4 regions of the Rhizobium sp. CFBP 8752 genome follow, and region 2 is predicted to be linked to each of the others. Evidence: predicted binding sites of a transcription regulator. Region 2 holds the regulator's gene; each other region holds the start of a gene.

Region 1 (4,852 bases), on a different contig from region 2:
TTGTTGCCCATCGAAATCATCATGGAGCGAATTGTTAGCGCGGCGCCGGCAAACGCGCAAGTGGATTTATTTGGCCACAATGCGACCAAAACAGGGTCATCCGCGTTGCGTCTCGGAAACATGGGAAAGGACGACCGAAGGATGAAGCATACTCTATGCCTTCTCGCTTTAAGCACTTCGCTGGCAATGAGCGCACCACTGACACTGGGTGCAGCGCCTCTGCCCGCCCGCCCAGCACCGCAAGGCTCGACGCCGAACGTTGTCGAAATCAACATCATCGACCAGTTCATGCGCGATGCCGGACGCACCCGCAAACAGTCTACGCGCAAATCCTCGTCCGGCAAAAACCAGTCGACCCGCCCCGCACAGGGTGCCCAGAACCAGAGCCGAGCCGCGATCCCCGCCGCCCCCGCCCTCGCTATCGTTCCGCTTCCCATGGCAAAGCCGGGTGGTGAACCCGTGCCCGAGGCAACCGCGGCAACAGCCGCTGCTACACCTGAGGTCGCCGCAAAGCCCGTCGAAGCAACGCCCGAGAACCCGCCCGAAACCCCTGCGGAGAAGCCGGCAGAGCGCCCCGCAGAGCCACCCGTCCCGGCTCCCGAACAGACCCAGAGCCCGGAACAGACCGGTAAAGCTCCGGAAGAAACCATACCCACCCCCACTCCCAAGCCGGAAGAACCAGCAGAGCAAAAGCCCGCTGCAGCGAGCGACGACGGCAAGACTGATCCTGCCAAACCGGACACTGCCAAGCTAGACGACAAGGCACCGCAGGACAAGGCTGCTGATGACAAAACTCCGGCCGATAAGCCTGCGGACGAAAAGCAGGAACAGGCCGAGACCCCGCCGCCGCCTCCGCCTCTCGTCGAGGAAGACGCCGCAGAACTGAAAGCCTGCCTTGCAGACCTCGGTGCCATCGGCGCCAAGTTTGAATCCGTCAAACCGATCGACGACGGCAATGGCTGCGGCATCAAGCAGCCGATCGAGGTGGCGCAGGTTCTACCCGGCGTCGATCTCGGCGGCGCCACCATGCGCTGCAAGACGGCGCTGACAATGGCCCACTGGCTCAAGGATACGGTGCAGCCAGCGCTCAACATCGCCATGCCAGGCCGCAAGATTACCGGCCTCGTTCCCGGCTCCACCTACCAGTGCCGCCTCAGAAACAGCGCCTCGACCGGCAAGATCTCCGAGCACGGTCGCGGCAACGCCTTCGATGTCGCCGCCTTCAAGCTCGACAATGGCGAGAAGGTCGTGATGAAGCGCCGGGAGGACGATCATACGCTGGAGGGTGCCTTCCAGATGACCGCCACCGCCGGCGCCTGCCTGCATTTCACGACGGTCCTCGCACCCGGCAGCGATGCTGCGCACGAGGATCACCTTCACCTGGATATCATCGACAGGGATGGCGGCTACCGCATCTGCGAGTAGCCGTTGAGGGCCAGGGTCAGGCCGGCGAGGAGCCGGTCAGCCGGCTTTCCTGGGTGCCGATCGTCATGGCATTGCCGCGCCATTCGAACGATCCGGAAAGCCAGCTCCTGATCCAGATTGCCGGCAGCATCACGTCGCGCACCATCATCGCCGGCAGCGACAGGATCGACAGCCGCCAGCCCTTGGCCCGCGCAAGGGCCAGTTCCGGCAGGTAGGTTGCGGCAAACACCGTTGCGGCCACCGCTGCCGAATTGAGATCCAGCAGGACGGCAGCGATCAGCCCAAGCGCCAGAGGCGGCAGCGCTCCAAGCAGAATCTCCGGTGTGAAGAACAGCGGAAACGTCACCCGCCGCAGCCGGGCCCAACGCGTCTGGCGTGACCAGATTTCCTCCAGCCCTCGGCGCCCGAGCGGCTGCTCGAACGGCGCCGAGACCAGATGCACTTTCTTGCCACGCCGGTTGACGAGCTTGGTCGACGCCGCGTCCTCGGCAATCTCGGCCGCCAGCGCCTGGATGCCGCCGGCAGCATCCAGAAACGGCTTGTGCCACAGCATGCTCTTGCCCTGCGCAAAGCCGAGCCCCAGCGCCTCGCCCACATATTGCCAGCGCGCCTGCAGCGTATTCAGGAAAGCGCATTCCACTTCCGCCCAGAACCCGTCCGGACGCGATCCGATCGGCGTCGAGCATACGAGCCCGGTATCGGCCCGCCAACCGGAGACGAGGTTCTGAATATAGTCCTTGGGCATCAACACGTTGGAATCGGCAAGCACCACCCACTCGTGTCGTGCCGCATGCCAGCCCTTGGCGCAGTTGTTGAGCTTGGGATTGGCGCTGATCCGGTCATCGCCGATCAGCAGCCGCGCCGGCACCGCCGGATGCGCGGCAATCGCCGAGCGGATCTCGGCGATGATCGGATCACCCTCGTCCTGCACGCAGAAGATCAGCTCGTAATCCGGCCACTCGAGCTTGAATGCATGCGCGAGCGTCAGGCTGGAATAGGCCTCGATGCCGCGCACCGGAATGACGATCGATACACCGTCCGGCTTGATCACCGCCGGCTTGTCACTCGCTTTGTCCCGATGCGAAAGCCGCAGGCCGGCAACCGCGATGCTGAAGAGATTGATCGCCAGAAGGGCGATGGCGAGTGTCGCAAGAACAAGATCCATCCTGATGTTCCCGATGGCCGGCCCCGAATCGTCGGGTCACCGCCAGTGCCTGAAGAGTAAGGGCAAGCAGACCATTTCGGTGTGACAGACGCATGACGTTGCCCCTCACCCGCGAAGGCGAGAGGCCAAGACGATCCGGAGAAAACCCGCTGAGCAGCCTCCCTGCTTAGAACAGCCCCTCGATCAGCCCATCCGCGTTGAGATGGATCCGCTCGGCCGACGGCGCGCTGGGAAGACCCGGCATGGTCATGATCTCGCCGGTGATCGCCACGATAAAGCCGGCGCCGGCCGACAGTCGCACTTCGCGCACATGCACCACATGCCCTTCCGGAGCACCGCGCAGGTTGGGGTCGGTGGAGAACGAATACTGCGTCTTGGCGATGCAGACCGGCAGATGGCCGTAGCCAGCACTTTCCCAGGCCTTCAGCTGATCGCGCACCGGCTTTTCCGCCGTCACCTCGCCGGCATGATAGATCTTGGTGGCGACCGCCTCGATCTTTTCCATCAGCGGCATGTCGTCAGGATAGATCGGCTTGAAGGCGGCGGCACCGCTTTCGGCCAGTTCCACCACCTTGTAGGACAGTTCCTCGATCCCGGCCGAACCTTCCGCCCAGTGACGGCAAAGGATCGCCTCGGCGCCGTGATGCGAGACGTAGTCCTTGATCGCCGCCACTTCCGCATCGGTATCCGAGATGAAGTGATTGATCGCGACCACGACCGGCACACCGAACTTGCGCACGTTTGCGATGTGACGCCCAAGGTTCGAACAGCCGCGCGTCAGCGCCTCGACATTTTCGGCTCCGAGATCGTCCTTCTTCACGCCGCCATTCATCTTCAGCGCCCGGATGGTCGCGACGATCACGGCCGCATCGGGCTTCAGCCCCGCCTTGCGGCACTTGATGTCGAAGAACTTTTCGGCACCCAGATCCGCTCCGAAACCCGCTTCGGTCACCACATAGTCGCCAAGCTTCAGCGCCGTCTTCGTCGCGATCACGGAGTTGCAGCCATGGGCGATGTTGGCGAACGGCCCGCCATGCACCAGCGCCGGATTGTTTTCCAGCGTCTGCACCAGGTTCGGCTGCATCGCGTCCTTCAGAAGCACCGCCATCGCCTTGTCGGCCTTGATGTCTCTGGCATAGACCGGCGAGCGGTCGAACCGGTAGCCGATGACGATATCGCCGAGCCGCTTTTCGAGGTCGGCCAGATCCTGCGCCAGACAGAGGATCGCCATCACTTCGGATGCGACGGTAATGTCGAAGCCGCTTTCGCGGGCAAACCCGTTCGACACGCCGCCGAGCGAGGTCACGGTCTGGCGCAGCGCCCGGTCGTTCATGTCCATCACCCGCCGCCAGGTGATGCGGCGCGTGTCGATGTCGAGCGCGTTGCCCCAGTAGACATGGTTGTCGATCATCGCCGACAGGAGATTGTGCGCAGAGGTAATGGCGTGGAAGTCACCGGTGAAATGCAGGTTGATGTCTTCCATCGGCACGACCTGCGCATAGCCGCCGCCGGCAGCCCCGCCCTTGACGCCGAAACAGGGGCCGAGCGACGGCTCGCGCACGCAGATCACGGCCTTCTTGCCGATCCGGTTCAGCCCGTCGCCGAGGCCTACCGTGGTCGTCGTCTTGCCCTCGCCGGCAGGCGTCGGATTGATCGCCGTCACGAGGATCAGCTTGCCATCGGGGCGGCCCTGGAGCGAGCCGATGAAATCGGCCCCGATCTTCGCCTTGTCATGGCCGTAGGGCACCAACGCCTCGGGAGAGATGCCAAGCGCCGCGCCAATGTCCGCGATCGGTTTCTTTTTTGCCGCGCGGGCGATCTCGATGTCGGATGGAACGGGGGCCATGCTTGTCTCTCGCTTGTTGGTTTGCGTGAACCATGGCCACAGCCGCTTCCCCACGACAAGCCCGGAACGGGAACAGCGCCCTGATTATGCACACTACAACGCGCTCATCCACACACCAAAGTTGCAATTTAATTCGATGCAATCTTATATATCTCTGATCCATGGGGGATCGAGGGGGAACGACCAATGAACCTTATTCTCTGCTGCGACGGCACCTGGAACACGCCCGACGATATGGATGGCGGCCAGCCTAGCCCGACCAATGTTCGCAAGATTTACAATGCAGTCGCCGACAAGGATGCCGCTGGCATCAAACAGGATGCCTACTATCACCCCGGTGTCGGCACAGACGGAACCTGGTGGCGACGTGCGGTGGAAGGCGGTACCGGCAAGGGTCTCGCTGACAACATCAAGGG
Region 2 (4,852 bases):
TGTCTCCGTTTATTACGGTGACAAGCGCGCTCTTTATGACGTGAACCTGAATGTCCGCCAAAATACCGTCACTGCTTTGATCGGTCCGTCTGGCTGCGGCAAGTCCACCTTCCTGCGCACGATGAACCGCATGAACGACACGATCGAGGGTTGCCGCGTCACCGGCAAGATCACGCTCGACGGCGACGATATCTACGACAAGGAAATCGACGTCGTGGAGCTGCGTGCCCGGGTCGGCATGGTGTTCCAAAAGCCGAACCCGTTCCCGAAGTCGATCTACGAGAACATTGCCTACGGTCCCCGCATCCACGGTCTTGCCCGCGGCAAGACGGAAATGGACGCGATCGTCGAGGCAAGCCTGCAGCGCGCCGGCCTCTGGGCAGAAGTCAAGGATCGCCTGCATGAAGGCGGTACCGGCCTTTCCGGCGGTCAGCAGCAGCGCCTTTGCATCGCCCGTGCGATCGCCGTTTCGCCTGAAGTCATTCTGATGGACGAGCCGTGCTCGGCACTCGACCCCATCGCCACGGCCAAGGTCGAGGAACTGATCCACGAACTGCGCGCCAACTACACGATCGTGATCGTCACCCACTCGATGCAGCAGGCGGCCCGCGTTTCACAGCGCACGGCAATGTTCCATCTCGGCCACCTGGTCGAGGAAAACGATACCGACAAGATGTTCACCAATCCGGATGACCAGCGCACCCAGGATTACATCATGGGCCGCTTCGGCTGATGCGGGCGCAGAGCCCGTCAGCCGCAACTGCAGACATCAAGGATCAGACACATGGTTTCGACCCATATTCTCTCGGCCTATGACGAGGAACTGAAATACCTGAACCGCCGGATCTCCGAAATGGGCGGCCTGGCGGAGCAGATGTGCGGTGACGCCGTGCGTGCGCTCGTCAACTCCGACTCGGCGCTGGCCCAGAAGGTCATCTCGGACGACGTCATTCTCGACCATGCCGAGCGCGATATCCAGGACAAGGCGATCGTCACCATCGCCAAGCGCCAGCCGATGGCGGCCGACCTTCGCGAAATCATCGGCACGCTGCGCATTGCAGCTGACCTGGAACGCGTCGGCGACCTTGGTAAGAACACCGCCAAGCGCGTGCTCGCCGTGCAGGGAACAGGCGTCCCGCGCAAGCTCGCCCGTGGTCTGGAGCATCTTTCCGAACTGGCGCTGGTGCAGCTCAAGGACGTTCTTGATGTCTTCGCCAACCGCTCCGCGGAAAAAGCCGAAATCATCCGCCAGCGCGATGAAGAGATTGACGCGATGTACACCTCGCTGTTCCGCGAACTCCTCACCTACATGATGGAGGATCCGCGCAACATCACCACCTGCACCCATCTCCTGTTCTGCGCCAAGAACATCGAGCGCATCGGCGACCACGCGACCAATATCGCCGAGACCATCTACTACATCGCGACCGGCGCACAGCCGGAGGGCGAACGTCCGAAGGACGATACGTCCAACATGCTCGGCTCCGCCGGGACATGATGCAGCTCTCCCGAAATCGCCTGCCGGTTTCGGGACGATAACTGCCAAAACCAATGACCTGAAGCAGCGCGAGCGGATCTGGCGGATCTAAGTGCAGTTCGGGACGAGTGACGGAGCAAGTCGGAATGCAGCCGAAGATCGCAGTCGTGGAAGACGAAGAGGCCCTCAGCGTCCTCCTTCGGTATAACCTGGAGGCCGAGGGTTACGAGGTCGATACCGTGCTTCGCGGTGACGAAGCGGAAATCAGGCTTCAGGAGCGCGTTCCGGATCTTCTCATTCTCGACTGGATGCTGCCGGGCGTTTCAGGCATCGAACTCTGCCGTCGCCTGCGTATGCGGCCGGAGACGGAACGCCTGCCGATCATCATGCTGACGGCGCGCGGCGAAGAAAGCGAGCGCGTTCGCGGGCTTGCCACCGGCGCAGACGACTATGTGGTCAAGCCTTTCTCGACGCCGGAACTGATGGCCCGCGTCAAGGCGATGCTGCGCCGTGCCCGACCGGAGGTCCTTTCGAGCGTCCTCAAATGCGGCGATATCGAACTCGATCGCGAAACCCATCGCGTTCACCGCAAGAGCCGCGAAGTTCGCCTCGGGCCGACAGAGTTTAGACTTCTGGAATTCCTGATGGCGTCGCCCAGCCGCGTCTTTTCGCGCTCGCAGTTGCTCGACGGCGTCTGGGGCCATGACATCTATGTCGACGAACGCACCGTCGACGTGCATGTGGGGCGCCTGCGGAAGGCACTCAACTTCTCCAACATGCAGGACGTCATCCGCACGGTCCGCGGTGCCGGCTACTCGATGGAAGCCTGAGCACCGCGTCTCCTAGCCGGCAGCGTCATGGCAATGACACCGGCCACCACGCAGGCCAGGCCGAGCCAGGCTGTCGAGGCAAGCGTTTCGCCGAGAAACACGACACCGATGCCAACGCCGATCGGCACCCGCAGATAGGCCTGCGCCGTCGTGCCGACGGAGCCGAGCGTCTGCACGAGCCGGAAATAGATGACGAAGGCGAGCGCCGTCGAAAATACCGCGAGCGCCAACAGGGCGAGCATGGAATCGGTGCTGGGAGTCAGCGTCCAGGGTCTGTCGACCACGAGGCTCACGGGAATGAGGATGGCCGCGCCTGCAATCAGCGATCCCGCGGCGGGCATCATCGGGTCCAATCCCTTAAAATTCTTGCCGAAGATGGCAGCCGCCGCATAGCAGATCGTCGCCGCCACGATGGCGAGTTGAGCCCAGAGGTTCTCGCCCGAGCCGGCAAGCGCCTCAATGCCGACGATCAGGCATATGCCGACAATGCCTGCGGCAACTCCAAACAGCTTGGCCGCAGAGACGCTTTCATGGCGCGTGATCAGCGCCGTCAGCAGAAACGCGAAGATCGGTGTCGTGGAACTCAAAATGGTGGCAAGGCCCGCATCGGTCGTCTGTTCGGCCCAGGCAATCAGGGTGAAGGGGACCGCGCTGTTGAGGCAGGCCTGAACCGTGAAAAGCTTCCAGGTCTGCCGGTCGGTCGGCAGCTTCAATCCGCGAAGGCGTAGTGCCGCAGCGAGAATGAGCCCGGCGACCAGTGTTCTGACGGCAATAAAGGTGACAGGCGAAATCGTCTCCACACCGACTTTGATCAGCGTGTAGGACGCGCCCCAAAGCGTCGCGAGCGTGAGGAGCAGCAACAGATCCGTTGCCATGCTTGTTTTAGTGTCCGCCATTCCAGTTCCTATCCCCATCCATGCAATCTCCGCCCCTCTTAGCGGAGAGAGGAAAAGAAATGCTTCGGCGACGGCCGAACCGTTGACCGCTGACGGCAAAGTTTTCCGGTGCTAGAACCGGATCATGTCCAATATGGTTTCAGGAAACACGATTGCGGAGGTTGCAAGCCTGATCGGCGATGTCGCGCGCGCCAACATGCTGTCCGCGCTGATGGGCGGACAGGCGCTGACGGCAGGCGAACTGGCACGCCACGCCGGCGTCACCGCGCAGACCACCAGCGGCCATCTCGGCAAACTGGCGCAGGCTCGCCTGATCGAGGTCGAGAAGCAGGGCAGGCACCGCTATTACCGACTTGCCTCTCCGGAAGTCGCGCACGCGATCCACGCGTTGATGGCAGTCGCCGCGGATGGGCCGAAGCGCCATCATCCTGTCGGCCCGAAAGACGAGGCGTTACGGCTAGTCCGCACCTGTTACGACCACATGGCCGGCCGTCTCGCCATCGCGCTCGCCGACTCCCTGACCGGCAACGGCTATCTGCTGCTCGGCGATGGAGCCGGCCTGATCACCGATGAAGGCCGGCGTTTCTTTTGTGATTTCGGGATCGATCTCGACCAGCTGACCCGTTCGAAACGCCCGCTCTGCCGGACATGCCTCGATTGGAGCGAGCGACGGCCGCATCTGGCGGGACAAATGGGTGCGGCGCTGCTGGACCGCGCTCTTGGCGTCGGCTGGATCAGCCGCCGAGAGGAAACCCGGGCTCTGCGGATCACGCGCGCCGGAGAGATCGGGTTTGCTGACAAATTCAGGCTTCCATCGGACTGGCGTATTGCACCGTCCGAAACTCTGATGGTCAGGCGGCTTCCTGGGTCTTCCATTCCGGCAGCGGGAACAACTTGTCGTAGCCAAGATTGAAGAGATAGGCATAGACCACGTAGAACAGCGCGATCGCGATATCCATTGTCAGCGCATGGAGAAGGGTAATCTGCAGATACCACGCGATAAACGGCATCAGCACGACCAGCAGACCGATTTCGAACAGCACCGCATGAGCAATGCGCAAGGCAGGCGTCTTTAGCGTCGTACCCCGTCGCGCCTGCAGAAAGCGGTCGAAACCCAGATTGTAGAGGTAGTTCCAGCCGGTCGCGACCGTCGCAGACACGACGCCGACAATGCCCATATGTTCGGCCGGCATGTCGAAGACGAAAGCGCCGAGCGGCACCATCATCAGAAGCCCGATGATTTCAAAGCTGATGGCGTGGCGAATACGGTCTCTTATCGAGCGCATGATCTTCCCCTTTAGGTGAGGTTCATGCCGGGTCGTCCCGGCGTTATGCCCATTCAGGGGGAGGTCGTCCTCTCTCGAGGCCGAAATAGGAGCCCAGGGAGTGCGAGGCAAGTTTTTTCAGCGCAAGTCAGCCATGCCGAAAACGCAAAAGGCGGGCCAGAGCCCGCCTTCGATCTTGTTTCCGCAGCCGCCTGACTTAGGACGCGCGAGCAGCCGGACGACGGCGCTCGTGCACCGGCTGGTAGGCAAGCTTCGCGTGATATTTGCAATAGGGCGACGCATCCTGCGCATCGCAACCGCAGAAATGAAAGTCGTCCGTCAGCGGATCGCCAACCGGCCACTTGCATGTGCGCTCGGTGAGAT
Region 3 (4,852 bases), on a different contig from region 2:
AGGCACTTAACGTCATCGCCCACTCGTCCTTCGTCGGCATTACCCATGCGGGCCGCGCCTACCTGGCGCTCGCCAACTACTACCGGTTCGAGGGTTTGAGCGACGACGGTGCCACCGGTCCGCTCTCGACGATCGCGACACCGCGGCTTCTTGAGCTCGCCAAACTGCTCGGCGGGCTTTTGCGGGTCGTCTATCTGTTCTCGGCTTCGATGCCCGGCATCGTCAATAACCTGACTTTCCGCCAGTCGAGTTCGCCCGATCTCGACATGGAATTCGTCGTGCCGCACGCTTACCGCAACTTCGCGGGCGAGCGGCTGGAAGGTCGGCTGCAGCAGCTTGCCAAGCTGACCGGCAAGAAGCTCGCCTTCGTGTTCGAATAGCAGCTGTTGCGAGAACAGATGCATCAGATCTAGACGGTTGCAACCGAGCGGGCTTCGGCTTATCTTCGGTTGAACAGGCATGCCTTATGTTGGTGTTGGCTTCGAGGGGGGCTCGAACATGGCAGTGGCAGATCAAGGCGCGAACAATCATGCGGACCGTGGGGCCAATAACGCGCTGGCGGCCGAGAACAATTTTCCGGAAAAATACTTTGTTGCCGGCGTGGCCGTCGGGCTCTTTCTCGTGCTGCTGGGTACTGCGATCCTTCTCTTGGGACGCAGCCAGACCGCCTCCTCGCTGACCATCTGCGTCGGTTTCGGGCTGGTGCTTGCGGCGTTCGGTGCAAAGGTTGCAGGGAACTGGGCCGGCTGGTCGGTGACCGGGGCCGGCGCCATGGCAGTCGTTCTGTTTCTGATGCTCCAGCAATTTACGCCGCCTGGCACGCCGGCGCTGTTTAAAGGCGAGATCAGCGGCGACTTCTCGCATGTCGCCGATATCCGCATAATCGATGACGAGCCGCTCTACATCTACAAGGATGCCATGGTCCGACGGATCAAGTTTCTTGGCCTCGGTACATCGCTGCAAAGCACGCAGATGCGGATGCAGGTCGATACAATCGAAAAGGAAGCTGGCAAAGAGTATTTCGAGCTTATCGGCGATGCCCAGAAAATCCGGGCAATTTTCGCCGAAGGCCGGCCGGTCCAGTGGCGCTTCGACTACAATGCGCGGAAGGTCAAGAACGGCTCGCTGGTTCTCCTGTCCGAACTGGATACGCTTTCACCTGGGCCGACAGCGGAGGTTAGCGGCAGCACGACGGGTGCATGGTGGGATCTGAGCGCGTTCGCTCAGGCGGCGGTTCGGCCGGAAGCATCGGTCGACCAAATTCAGAAGGCGCTTGCCGGCCTGCGGAACGACGATACGTTCCTGAGGCGCAATTCCCGCGACTTTCTGGTCTCTGCCGGAGTTGTCGCAGTGCCCATGATGCTGTCTGCGCTGCACGCATCGCCGGACGATTACCGCGTCAAGCTCGGCGTGGTCTATGCCCTGGCAGAAATGATCCGCTCCGACCCCAATCTGGCGTCGTCTCTGTCGCAAAAGTTGGCCGCTGAGGATTTTCCGTTGCTGATCCAGGCGGCCGCAGATCCGGACAAGACCATTCGCTACCAGGCAGCAGATTTTCTGTACCGCCTGCAGGATCCGCGGGCCGTGGAGCTGAGCGTAAACGCTGCCAAGGATACGACAGATCAGGGTGTGGCCAATAACCAGATCCTGATCCTGCGGCAGTCGGGGAGCAATCTTTCCTCGTCGCAAAAGAGCGACATCGTCCGTCAGCTCAATGATCCTTCGACGAACTTGAACAGAAGCTTGAAAGCGCCATCATCGCTTAACGACGTCCTGAAATGGTAGATCCGGGCGATACCTGAGCTTTAATACGTCCAGGTTCGAAGTGTCATGGAGTCGAAAAGGGTACCTGCCGATGCAGATACCCTTTTCGGTTTCGTCGTGGTGATGTCCGGGCTCTAGAGGCCTGCCGATTACCGCCTCACTGCTTTACTTCGCGTTGAGGAACTCGGCGGCTTCGATCAGGCTGAACTCGTTGTCGTCAGCCTTGTTGACGGCGCGACCGGCCGAGAAGGGCAGGTTGTTGTCATTGCCGATGATCAGGTGTGTCGCGTCGATCTGGTCGACATTCTCGATCGTCACGAACGGCATGTCGTAGATGCCGTCCTTCGAGCCAGCCTTCTTCTTGTTGTCGGGGTCCTTGATGTTCAGAAGGTCGATATAGCCGATCTTGCGGACGGCAGCGCCGACATTGGCGTCGGTCATCTCGATCTTGTAGACGCGCTTCAACTCGGCCGGTGCATCGAAGCAATCCGGCTTCGGCTGCTTCGGATCGGTGCAGGCCTTGTCCTTGGTGCCGGCGCCGTTGTCGCGTTCGATGACGAGTGCGGTCGTGGCGTCCAGCATGTTGAAATCGCCGATCGCGACACCCTTTTCAGACAGCGGATAGAGCCAGGAACGACCGGTCCAGCTTTTCGAAGCGATGTCGAATTCGATGACGCGCAGCGCGGTGCGGCCATCGGCCTGTTCGACCTTGCCGTCGTCGAGGAAGAGCGGGCCTTCCAGCAGGCCGTACAGCTTCTGCCCATCCTTCGATAGTGCCATGCCTTCATAGCCACCCGAACGCTTCAGGTTGAAGACCGGCATCTTGGCGGCGGGGTTGGCCGGCATGGACAGCGTCGGGTTATCGGGCGAGGTGACTTTCTTGCCGTCGACGGTGGTGGCAACGACGTCAGTCAGCTGGCCGAGCATGTCGACCTTGATGAGGTAAGGCCCGAATTCCTCGCCGAGCCAAAAACCGTCTGCGACCGGCTGGATCGATTCGATGTCGAAATCGGCGCCGGTTAGGTAGCGCTTGTCGCTGCCTTCCATGGCGATCGGGAAGGGGGCGATCTTGTTAGGGTCAGACAGGAAGATGTTCTTGACGACATCGACCTTGTTGGTCGCCCAGTCGAACTTCACCTGGTGCAGGAACAGCATCGCGTCGGAGGAATTGGCCTTCGAGCCGAAGCCGTTGTCGGACAGCGTCCAGAACGTGCCGTCGGCCATGGCCTTGATCCCGGAAAAGCCCTGGATCGGCTGACCGTTGAACGGCAGCTTGACGTCGGTGACGCGAACACCGTCCTTGCCGTCGATCGAGCCAAGCTTTTCCGTACGCTTGCGGTCTGGCGTCGTGAACTTGCCAGATGTCTTGAGAAATTCAGGAACATCGGATGGGGAAGCGGCTACCGTATTGGCTGGCAGGATTGCCTGGCCTGTGAGCTTTGCCGGAAATTCGCGGTCGTCGGCCAATGCCGTGCCGGCGAGGAGGGCACTTACGAAGACGGAGGCTAAAAAGGTCTTGGTCATCAAATCACCTGTTCGATTGAGAAGAACACGCGACGTCGATAGGCGGCACGCATGACGGTGAGGTGATGATCGCTTGACGCTTGGATGAAGGTTTTACGTCTGTTTCTTGACACGCTAAAGCACCCATCAGCAGCATCGCTGAGCAGGGCAGAAACGCAGGAAATGGCTGGGATTAAAGCGAAAAGGGATCGCACCACGATCTCCGGTGGCCGATCCCTTTTGTGCTTGGAGACGGTGAGGACGAGCCTTACAGCTCGACCGCCTCGACCTTCTTGTTGACGAAGCGCAGCGCCACGCCGCCTTGGATCAGCTTGAGCGCCGTGTCGCCGAACAGTTCGCGACGCCAGCCGGAAAGGGCGGCCACTTCGGCCAACTCGCCTTCGGCAGCAATCTTTTCCAGATCGTCGGTATTGGCAAGCACCTTGGCGGCAACGCCCTGCTTGTCGGAAATGAGCTTCAGCAGAACCTTCAAGAGTTCGACGGCAGCGCCCGTGCCTTCCGGCAGGTGAACATGCTTCGGCGCATGCGGCATCTCGGTCTTCGGCAGCGCCAGCGCCGTATTGACAGCCTCGACGATTGCGGCGCCCGAGGACGAGCGCTCCCAGCCTTTCGGCACGGTGCGCAGACGTCCGAGCGCTTCGGTATCCTTCGGCTGCTGCTGGGCAATCTCGTAAATCGCGTCGTCCTTGAGCACGCGCGAGCGCGGTACGTTGCGGCTGCGCGCCTCACGTTCGCGCCATGCGGCGACGAATTTCAGGATTGCCAACTCGCTCGGCTTCCGCAGACGCGACTTCAGACGAAGCCAGGCATCGTCGGGATGCAGGTCATAGGTCGACGCGCTCTCGAGAACCGCCATTTCCTCCGTCAGCCAGAGGGCACGGCCTTCACGTTCCAGCTGTTCTTTCAGAGACAGATAAACGTCGCGCAGATGGGTGACGTCGGCCAGCGCATAGTCGAGCTGCTTTTCCGACAGCGGCCGGCGGCTCCAGTCGGTAAAGCGCGACGACTTGTCGATCTGCACGCCCTTGATGCGGTTGACCAGCTGGTCGTAGGAGACGCTGTCGCCGAAGCCGCAGACCATGGCGGCGACCTGCGTATCGAAGATCGGATGCGGCACGAGATTGCCGAGATGATGGATGATCTCGATATCCTGGCGCGCGGCGTGAAACACCTTGGTCACCGCCGTATTCGCCATCAGCTCGAAGAAGGGCTTGAGGTCGAGCCCTTTTGCCAGCGGATCGACGAGAACTTCGACTGTCGGGCTTGCCATCTGGATCAGGCAGAGTTCCGGCCAGAAGGTCGTCTCTCTCAAGAACTCCGTATCGATGGTGATGAAGTCTGACTGAGCCAGCTTTTCGCAGGCTTCCTGAAGGGCAATTGTTGTTTCGATCATCGTCTCATTCACGTGCAGGTGGTCAACCTTCCTTTCCCTTCCCGCCGCAGATGTCAAGACAAACGGCCAGCCTTTCCCCGCAGCAGCCGGCTATTTCCTGTTGTTGCCGTCAGCGTCCCTGTCCTTGTCGCCACCACGGTCCGCAGGGTCTGCAAGCCGGTTGAAATAGGC
Region 4 (4,852 bases), on a different contig from region 2:
CGTAATTGTCTTGGTGATGACGCTTTCGGCGTCGTGATTGCCCTTCAGAAGAAAGACCGGAATGCCGGCGCGTTCCAGCCGGGCAATTTCGCGGTTGAAGAACAGGCCGATCTTGTTGTCTTTCCAGTCGCCGTCGTAGACATCGCCCGCAACGATAAAGAAGTCGACCTTGCGCTCCACCGCCTCGTCCACCAAGCCCGAGAACGCCTTGCGGCTTGCCTCGATGAAGATATCGGCAAGCTCGGCATCCTTCAGCGCCAGCCCCTGAAAGGGACTGCCTAGATGCAGATCGGCGGCATGGATGAAGCGGAATGAGGTCATCGACTCGGCTGCTGGAACACATCAGGAACGACAGACTTAAGTCACGCATCGGCAATAAAAAAGGCCGGGTGCGGAAACACCCGGCCTTTTCCTGTTGATGAACGGTTTAGTTGGTCGCCTTGATCTCAACCGGGAAGAACAGCGTTTCGCCGGAACTGTCGTCGACGCCGTCATTGTCGGTGATGGCGAAGGCCTTGCCCGACTTGTCGAAGGCGAAACCTTCGAGCTTGTCGACCACATAGCCGTTGGTAGCGTTCTTGAGGTCGGAGAGGAAGTCGTGAACTTCCTGCTTGGTGACGAGCGGCAGCTCTCCGCCAAGCTTTGCGGGCTTCAGATCGGCGATTGCCACACGGTAGAGCTTCTTGAGCTTTGCGTTGTCGCCGATCAGGTTGTCGCGCTCGATGATGTAGAGGTAGTCACCGCGGGCGGTGATTTCCGACAGGCCGACCCAGCCTTTTTCGGTCTTTTCGAGCGGGTAGCGAACGGCGGCCCATTCCTTGGACTTCGGCTTGTAGGACAGAAGCTTCACCTGGCCCTTCGGATCGTCCTTCCATTCGCGCTGGATTGCCATCCAGAGTGTCAGGTCGTCGCCCGAACCCGTTGTGGTGATGCCTTCGAGACCGAAGCGGGTTTCACCTGCCAGAAGTTCTGCCGGCAGCGCGATCTCGGACTTGATCTCACCCTTGGCGCTGACGTTGTAGATGCCGTGACCGACGAACTTGGCACTGTCGCCTTCGGAAGCGAGCCAGAAGCCGCCCTTGCCGTCGAGCGCGATACCTTCGATATCGAGCTTCTGGGCCGGCTGACCGTTGCGGGTCACACGCACCACGCTGGTGATTTCCGCCGGCTTCTTGGTGGCGTCGATGGTGAAGATCGAGGGCTGCATGGCATAGACGCTATCGCTGACTGCATAGAGAATGCCGTCCTTTTCCGCATCCCCGACGAGGCCCGACATGGCACCCCAGCCGAGCGGCTTGCCGTCGATATCCTTGGAGACCAGCATCGGATAGGCCTTTTCGCCTTCGCTAAGCTCGTAGATCATGACATGCGAGCGGGCACCGCCGTCTTCGCCGAGATCGGCTTCGTTGGCGGAGGCAAGCAGGTTGCGGCCGGGAATGGCGACAGCACCTTCAGGCGAGATGCCGGATGGCAGAAGCTGCACCAGTTCCGGCTCCGCACCGGTATCCTTGTAGACCGCGATCATCGAACCGCGTTCCGACAGGACAAAGAAATACTTCTGACCGTTGAAGGTCGCAGCTTCCAGGCCTTCCGGCTCGATGCCCTTGTTCTTGGCACGTTTTTCCGGGAAGTGACCGACGCGGGCTACGGCATATTCGAGCGACGTGCCGGCGTCATAGAGAACCTTGCCGGTGCGGTCGAAAATGGTGAAGCCGCGCGACCCGCCCTTGTAGTCACCTTCGTTGGCGACAACGAAACGATCGGTACCGAGCCACTTCACCGCATCCGGTTCGCGGGGAATGGCCGTGAGCTTGCTGGAGAAGGTCAGTGCGCCGTCGGTCTTGGTGTCAACGCCATCGAGATCAACCGTGCCGGCCGTGAAATGGGCGGTGACCTTTGCGGTCTTGCTGTCGACGATGACGATGTGATTGTTTTCCTGCAGCGTCACGACGATTTCGCCGTTGGCGTTGATGTTGACGAATTCCGGCTCGGGATCCTCAGGGGCGACGGTAGACAGTCCCGTCAGGTCGACGTGACGGATGCTGTCGCAGACGGGCACGCCGTTGTTCAGGGTGACAATCTGCAATTCGCCGGCCGGCAGCTGTGGCAGAGCGCCGTCGTTTAGCTTTTCGTCGCGCTGGTTCTCGATGGCAATGGCCGCAAACGTGCCATCCGGCGAGATGACAACCGAGTCCGGCTGGCCGCCGAGATCGCAGGTGGCCTCGAGTTTCCGGGAGGCGATATCGACCACCCCGAGCTGGCCTGCGGGCTTGGTGAGGTCCTTGGTCCGATCGATGGTGACGAGAACCTTCGCACCGATTGCGGCGACCGAGTTCGGCTCGCCGTCGATCTTGACCGATCCGCCTGCCTTAGGGGCCTTCGCGTCGGTGATGTCGATAAAGCCGATCGTGCCGCCAGGCGCATCGGAATAGATGAGTGTGTTGCCGTCGGCGGTGGCCGTGATAATTTCCGACGAGGTCGCCTTGTCCTCGCCCTTGGGCAGGTTCTGGGCGACCGGGAAGGATGCAATGCGGTTGAAGACTTGCTCGGCGCCGGCAGGAGCTGCAACGGAGCCGAGGAGGAGCGCGGTCAAAGCGGCGCGTGTCGAGAATGTCATGGGAAGCCTCCGTGAAACTACACTCGGCTTGTGCTGCACTGTCATGACAGGCGGATGACACTTTTGGACGCAGAAAGAACGGACCTGCGGATAAGGCTCGAACACGCTTTCTGTTCAACGAAAAAGGCCCGGTTTTCACCGGGCCTTCTCAACGCTTTGCATCCCGGCGGCAGGCCGCCAGATGCTTTCGATCAGCTGTTAACAGCTTCCTTGAGACCCTTGCCGGCCGAGAACTTCGGAACGTTGCGAGCCGGGATATCGACTTCAGCGCCCGTGGACGGGTTGCGGCCCTTGGATGCTTCGCGACGCGAAACGGAGAAGCTGCCGAAGCCAGCGAGGCGGATGTCGCCACCATTCTTCAGTTCGGCCTGGACAGTCTCGAAAACGGCATCGACTGCAGAGGCGGCATCAGCCTTGGAGAGGCCGGCTTTTTCGGCCACTGCGGACACCAGTTCGGTCTTGTTCATATTTCCACCCTTTCAACGGTTTTGGAACGACTCATTTGGTCGGCGCCGACAATAGTTTTGCGTCGGCACTTGGCAACCCAAAGGCTCCGAAAAAGCCTGAAAAACAAGGGGTCTTGGGCATTTTTCACAAAAAAAGCCGGCTTTCGCCGGCTTTTTTATCAGTTCATGGCGGCTTCAAGGCACCGCTTAGTGAGCGATCGTTGTCGACGAGTCGTCGGCACCGTCAACTGTCGCTATGACCGGTGTCTCCACCGTGCCATCCCACTCGATCGGTTCGGGAAGACGAACCAAAGCGTGCTTGATCACCTCGCCCATACGCGACACCGGGATGATCTCCATGCCGTTTTTCACGTTGTCCGGAATGTCCGCGAGGTCCTTCGCGTTCTCTTCCGGGATCAGCACAACCTTGATGTTGCCGCGCAGAGCCGCAAGGAGTTTTTCCTTGAGACCACCGATCGGCAGCACCCGGCCGCGCAACGTGATTTCGCCGGTCATGGCGACATCCTTGCGAACAGGAATGCCGGTCATGATCGAAACGATCGCGGTTGCCATGCCGACACCGGCCGACGGACCGTCCTTCGGCGTCGCACCTTCCGGCACGTGCACGTGGATATCCGACTTGTCGAAGCGCGGCGGCTCGATGCCGAAATCGACGGCACGGGAGCGGACATAGGATGCCGCAGCCGAAATCGATTCCTTCATCACGTCCTTGAGGTTGCCGGTGACGGTCATGCGACCCTTGCCCGGCATCATGACGCCTTCGATGGTGAGAAGCTCACCGCCGACTTCTGTCCAGGCAAGACCCGTGACGACGCCGACCTGATCCTCACCTTCGGCTTCGCCGTGACGGAAACGCGGAACGCCAAGGTAATCCGAGATGTTGGCAGCGGTAACCGCAACCGACTTCGTCTTGCCCTTGATGATCTCGGTCACGGCCTTGCGGGCGAGCTTCATCAGCTCGCGCTCGAAGGAGCGAACGCCGGCTTCACGCGTGTACTGCTGGCTGATCGCCATCAGGGCATCGTCCGACACCGAGAATTCCTTCGGCTGCAGCGCATGGTCCCGGATAGCCTTCGGCAGAAGGTGACGCTTTGCAATCTCGCGCTTCTCATCCTCGGTGTACCCGGCGATGCGGATCACTTCCATGCGGTCCATCAGGGGACCTGGGATGTTCAGCGTGTTCGCCGTGGTGATGAACATCACGTCGGACAGATCGTATTCGACCTCGAGGTAGTGGTCCATGAAGGTCGAGTTCTGCGCCGGATCGAGCACTTCGAGCAGGGCCGACGACGGATCTCCGCGGAAGTCCGAGCCCATCTTGTCGATTTCGTCGAGCAGGAAGAGCGGGTTGGACTTCTTCGCCTTCTTCATCGACTGGATGACCTTGCCGGGCATCGAGCCGATGTAGGTGCGGCGGTGACCACGGATTTCGGCTTCGTCACGAACGCCACCGAGTGCCATGCGCACGTACTCGCGGCCGGTCGCCTTGGCGATCGACTGGGCAAGAGACGTCTTGCCGACGCCCGGAGGACCCACGAGGCAGAGGATCGGGCCCTTGAGCTTGGTGGCGCGGGCCTGCACGGCGAGATACTCGACGATGCGTTCCTTGACCTTGTCGAGACCGAAGTGATCCAGTTCGAGGACCTTTTCAGCCGCGTTAAGATCGGTCTTGATCTTCGACTTCTTGGACCACGGAATACCAAGCAGCCAGTCGAGATAGTTGCGCACGACGGTGGCTTCCGCCGACATCGGGCTCATCTGCTTCAGC

Evidence for each region. Region 2 encodes PhoB, which activates phosphate uptake and scavenging genes when phosphate is short. Its sites were predicted from a motif close to TGTCATNNANCTGTCAT; they were not measured.
Region 1: the regulator PhoB is predicted to act here: its motif matches at 2,672-2,688, upstream of IFT59_RS04895 (ceramide glucosyltransferase).
Region 3: the regulator PhoB is predicted to act here: its motif matches at 3,362-3,378, upstream of IFT59_RS10080 (esterase-like activity of phytase family protein).
Region 4: the regulator PhoB is predicted to act here: its motif matches at 2,661-2,677, upstream of IFT59_RS09785 (esterase-like activity of phytase family protein).

The regions. Positions count from the first base shown of each region.
Region 1 covers NZ_JACYUZ010000001.1:1,016,869-1,021,720, reverse strand. Annotated here, with positions in the region: gene IFT59_RS04900 (extensin-like domain-containing protein) at 142-1,425, shown strand; gene IFT59_RS04895 (ceramide glucosyltransferase) at 1,442-2,590, opposite strand; gene IFT59_RS04890 (formate--tetrahydrofolate ligase) at 2,757-4,436, opposite strand; gene IFT59_RS04885 (DUF2235 domain-containing protein) at 4,623-4,852, shown strand, end outside.
Region 2 covers NZ_JACYUZ010000003.1:125,643-130,494, reverse strand. Annotated here, with positions in the region: gene pstB (phosphate ABC transporter ATP-binding protein PstB) at 1-733, shown strand, start outside; gene phoU (phosphate signaling complex protein PhoU) at 785-1,498, shown strand; gene phoB (phosphate regulon transcriptional regulator PhoB) at 1,624-2,307, shown strand; gene IFT59_RS16560 (DMT family transporter) at 2,289-3,203, opposite strand; gene IFT59_RS16555 (ArsR/SmtB family transcription factor) at 3,328-4,116, shown strand; gene IFT59_RS16550 (PACE efflux transporter) at 4,055-4,489, opposite strand; gene IFT59_RS16545 (GcrA family cell cycle regulator) at 4,686-4,852, opposite strand, start outside.
Region 3 covers NZ_JACYUZ010000001.1:2,088,234-2,093,085, reverse strand. Annotated here, with positions in the region: gene ppx (exopolyphosphatase) at 1-380, shown strand, start outside; gene IFT59_RS10085 (HEAT repeat domain-containing protein) at 499-1,785, shown strand; gene IFT59_RS10080 (esterase-like activity of phytase family protein) at 1,930-3,288, opposite strand; gene rnd (ribonuclease D) at 3,536-4,681, opposite strand; gene IFT59_RS10070 (MFS transporter) at 4,772-4,852, opposite strand, start outside.
Region 4 covers NZ_JACYUZ010000001.1:2,027,348-2,032,199, forward strand. Annotated here, with positions in the region: gene IFT59_RS09780 (metallophosphoesterase family protein) at 1-321, opposite strand, end outside; gene IFT59_RS09785 (esterase-like activity of phytase family protein) at 428-2,617, opposite strand; gene hupB (DNA-binding protein HupB) at 2,809-3,084, opposite strand; gene lon (endopeptidase La) at 3,271-4,852, opposite strand, start outside.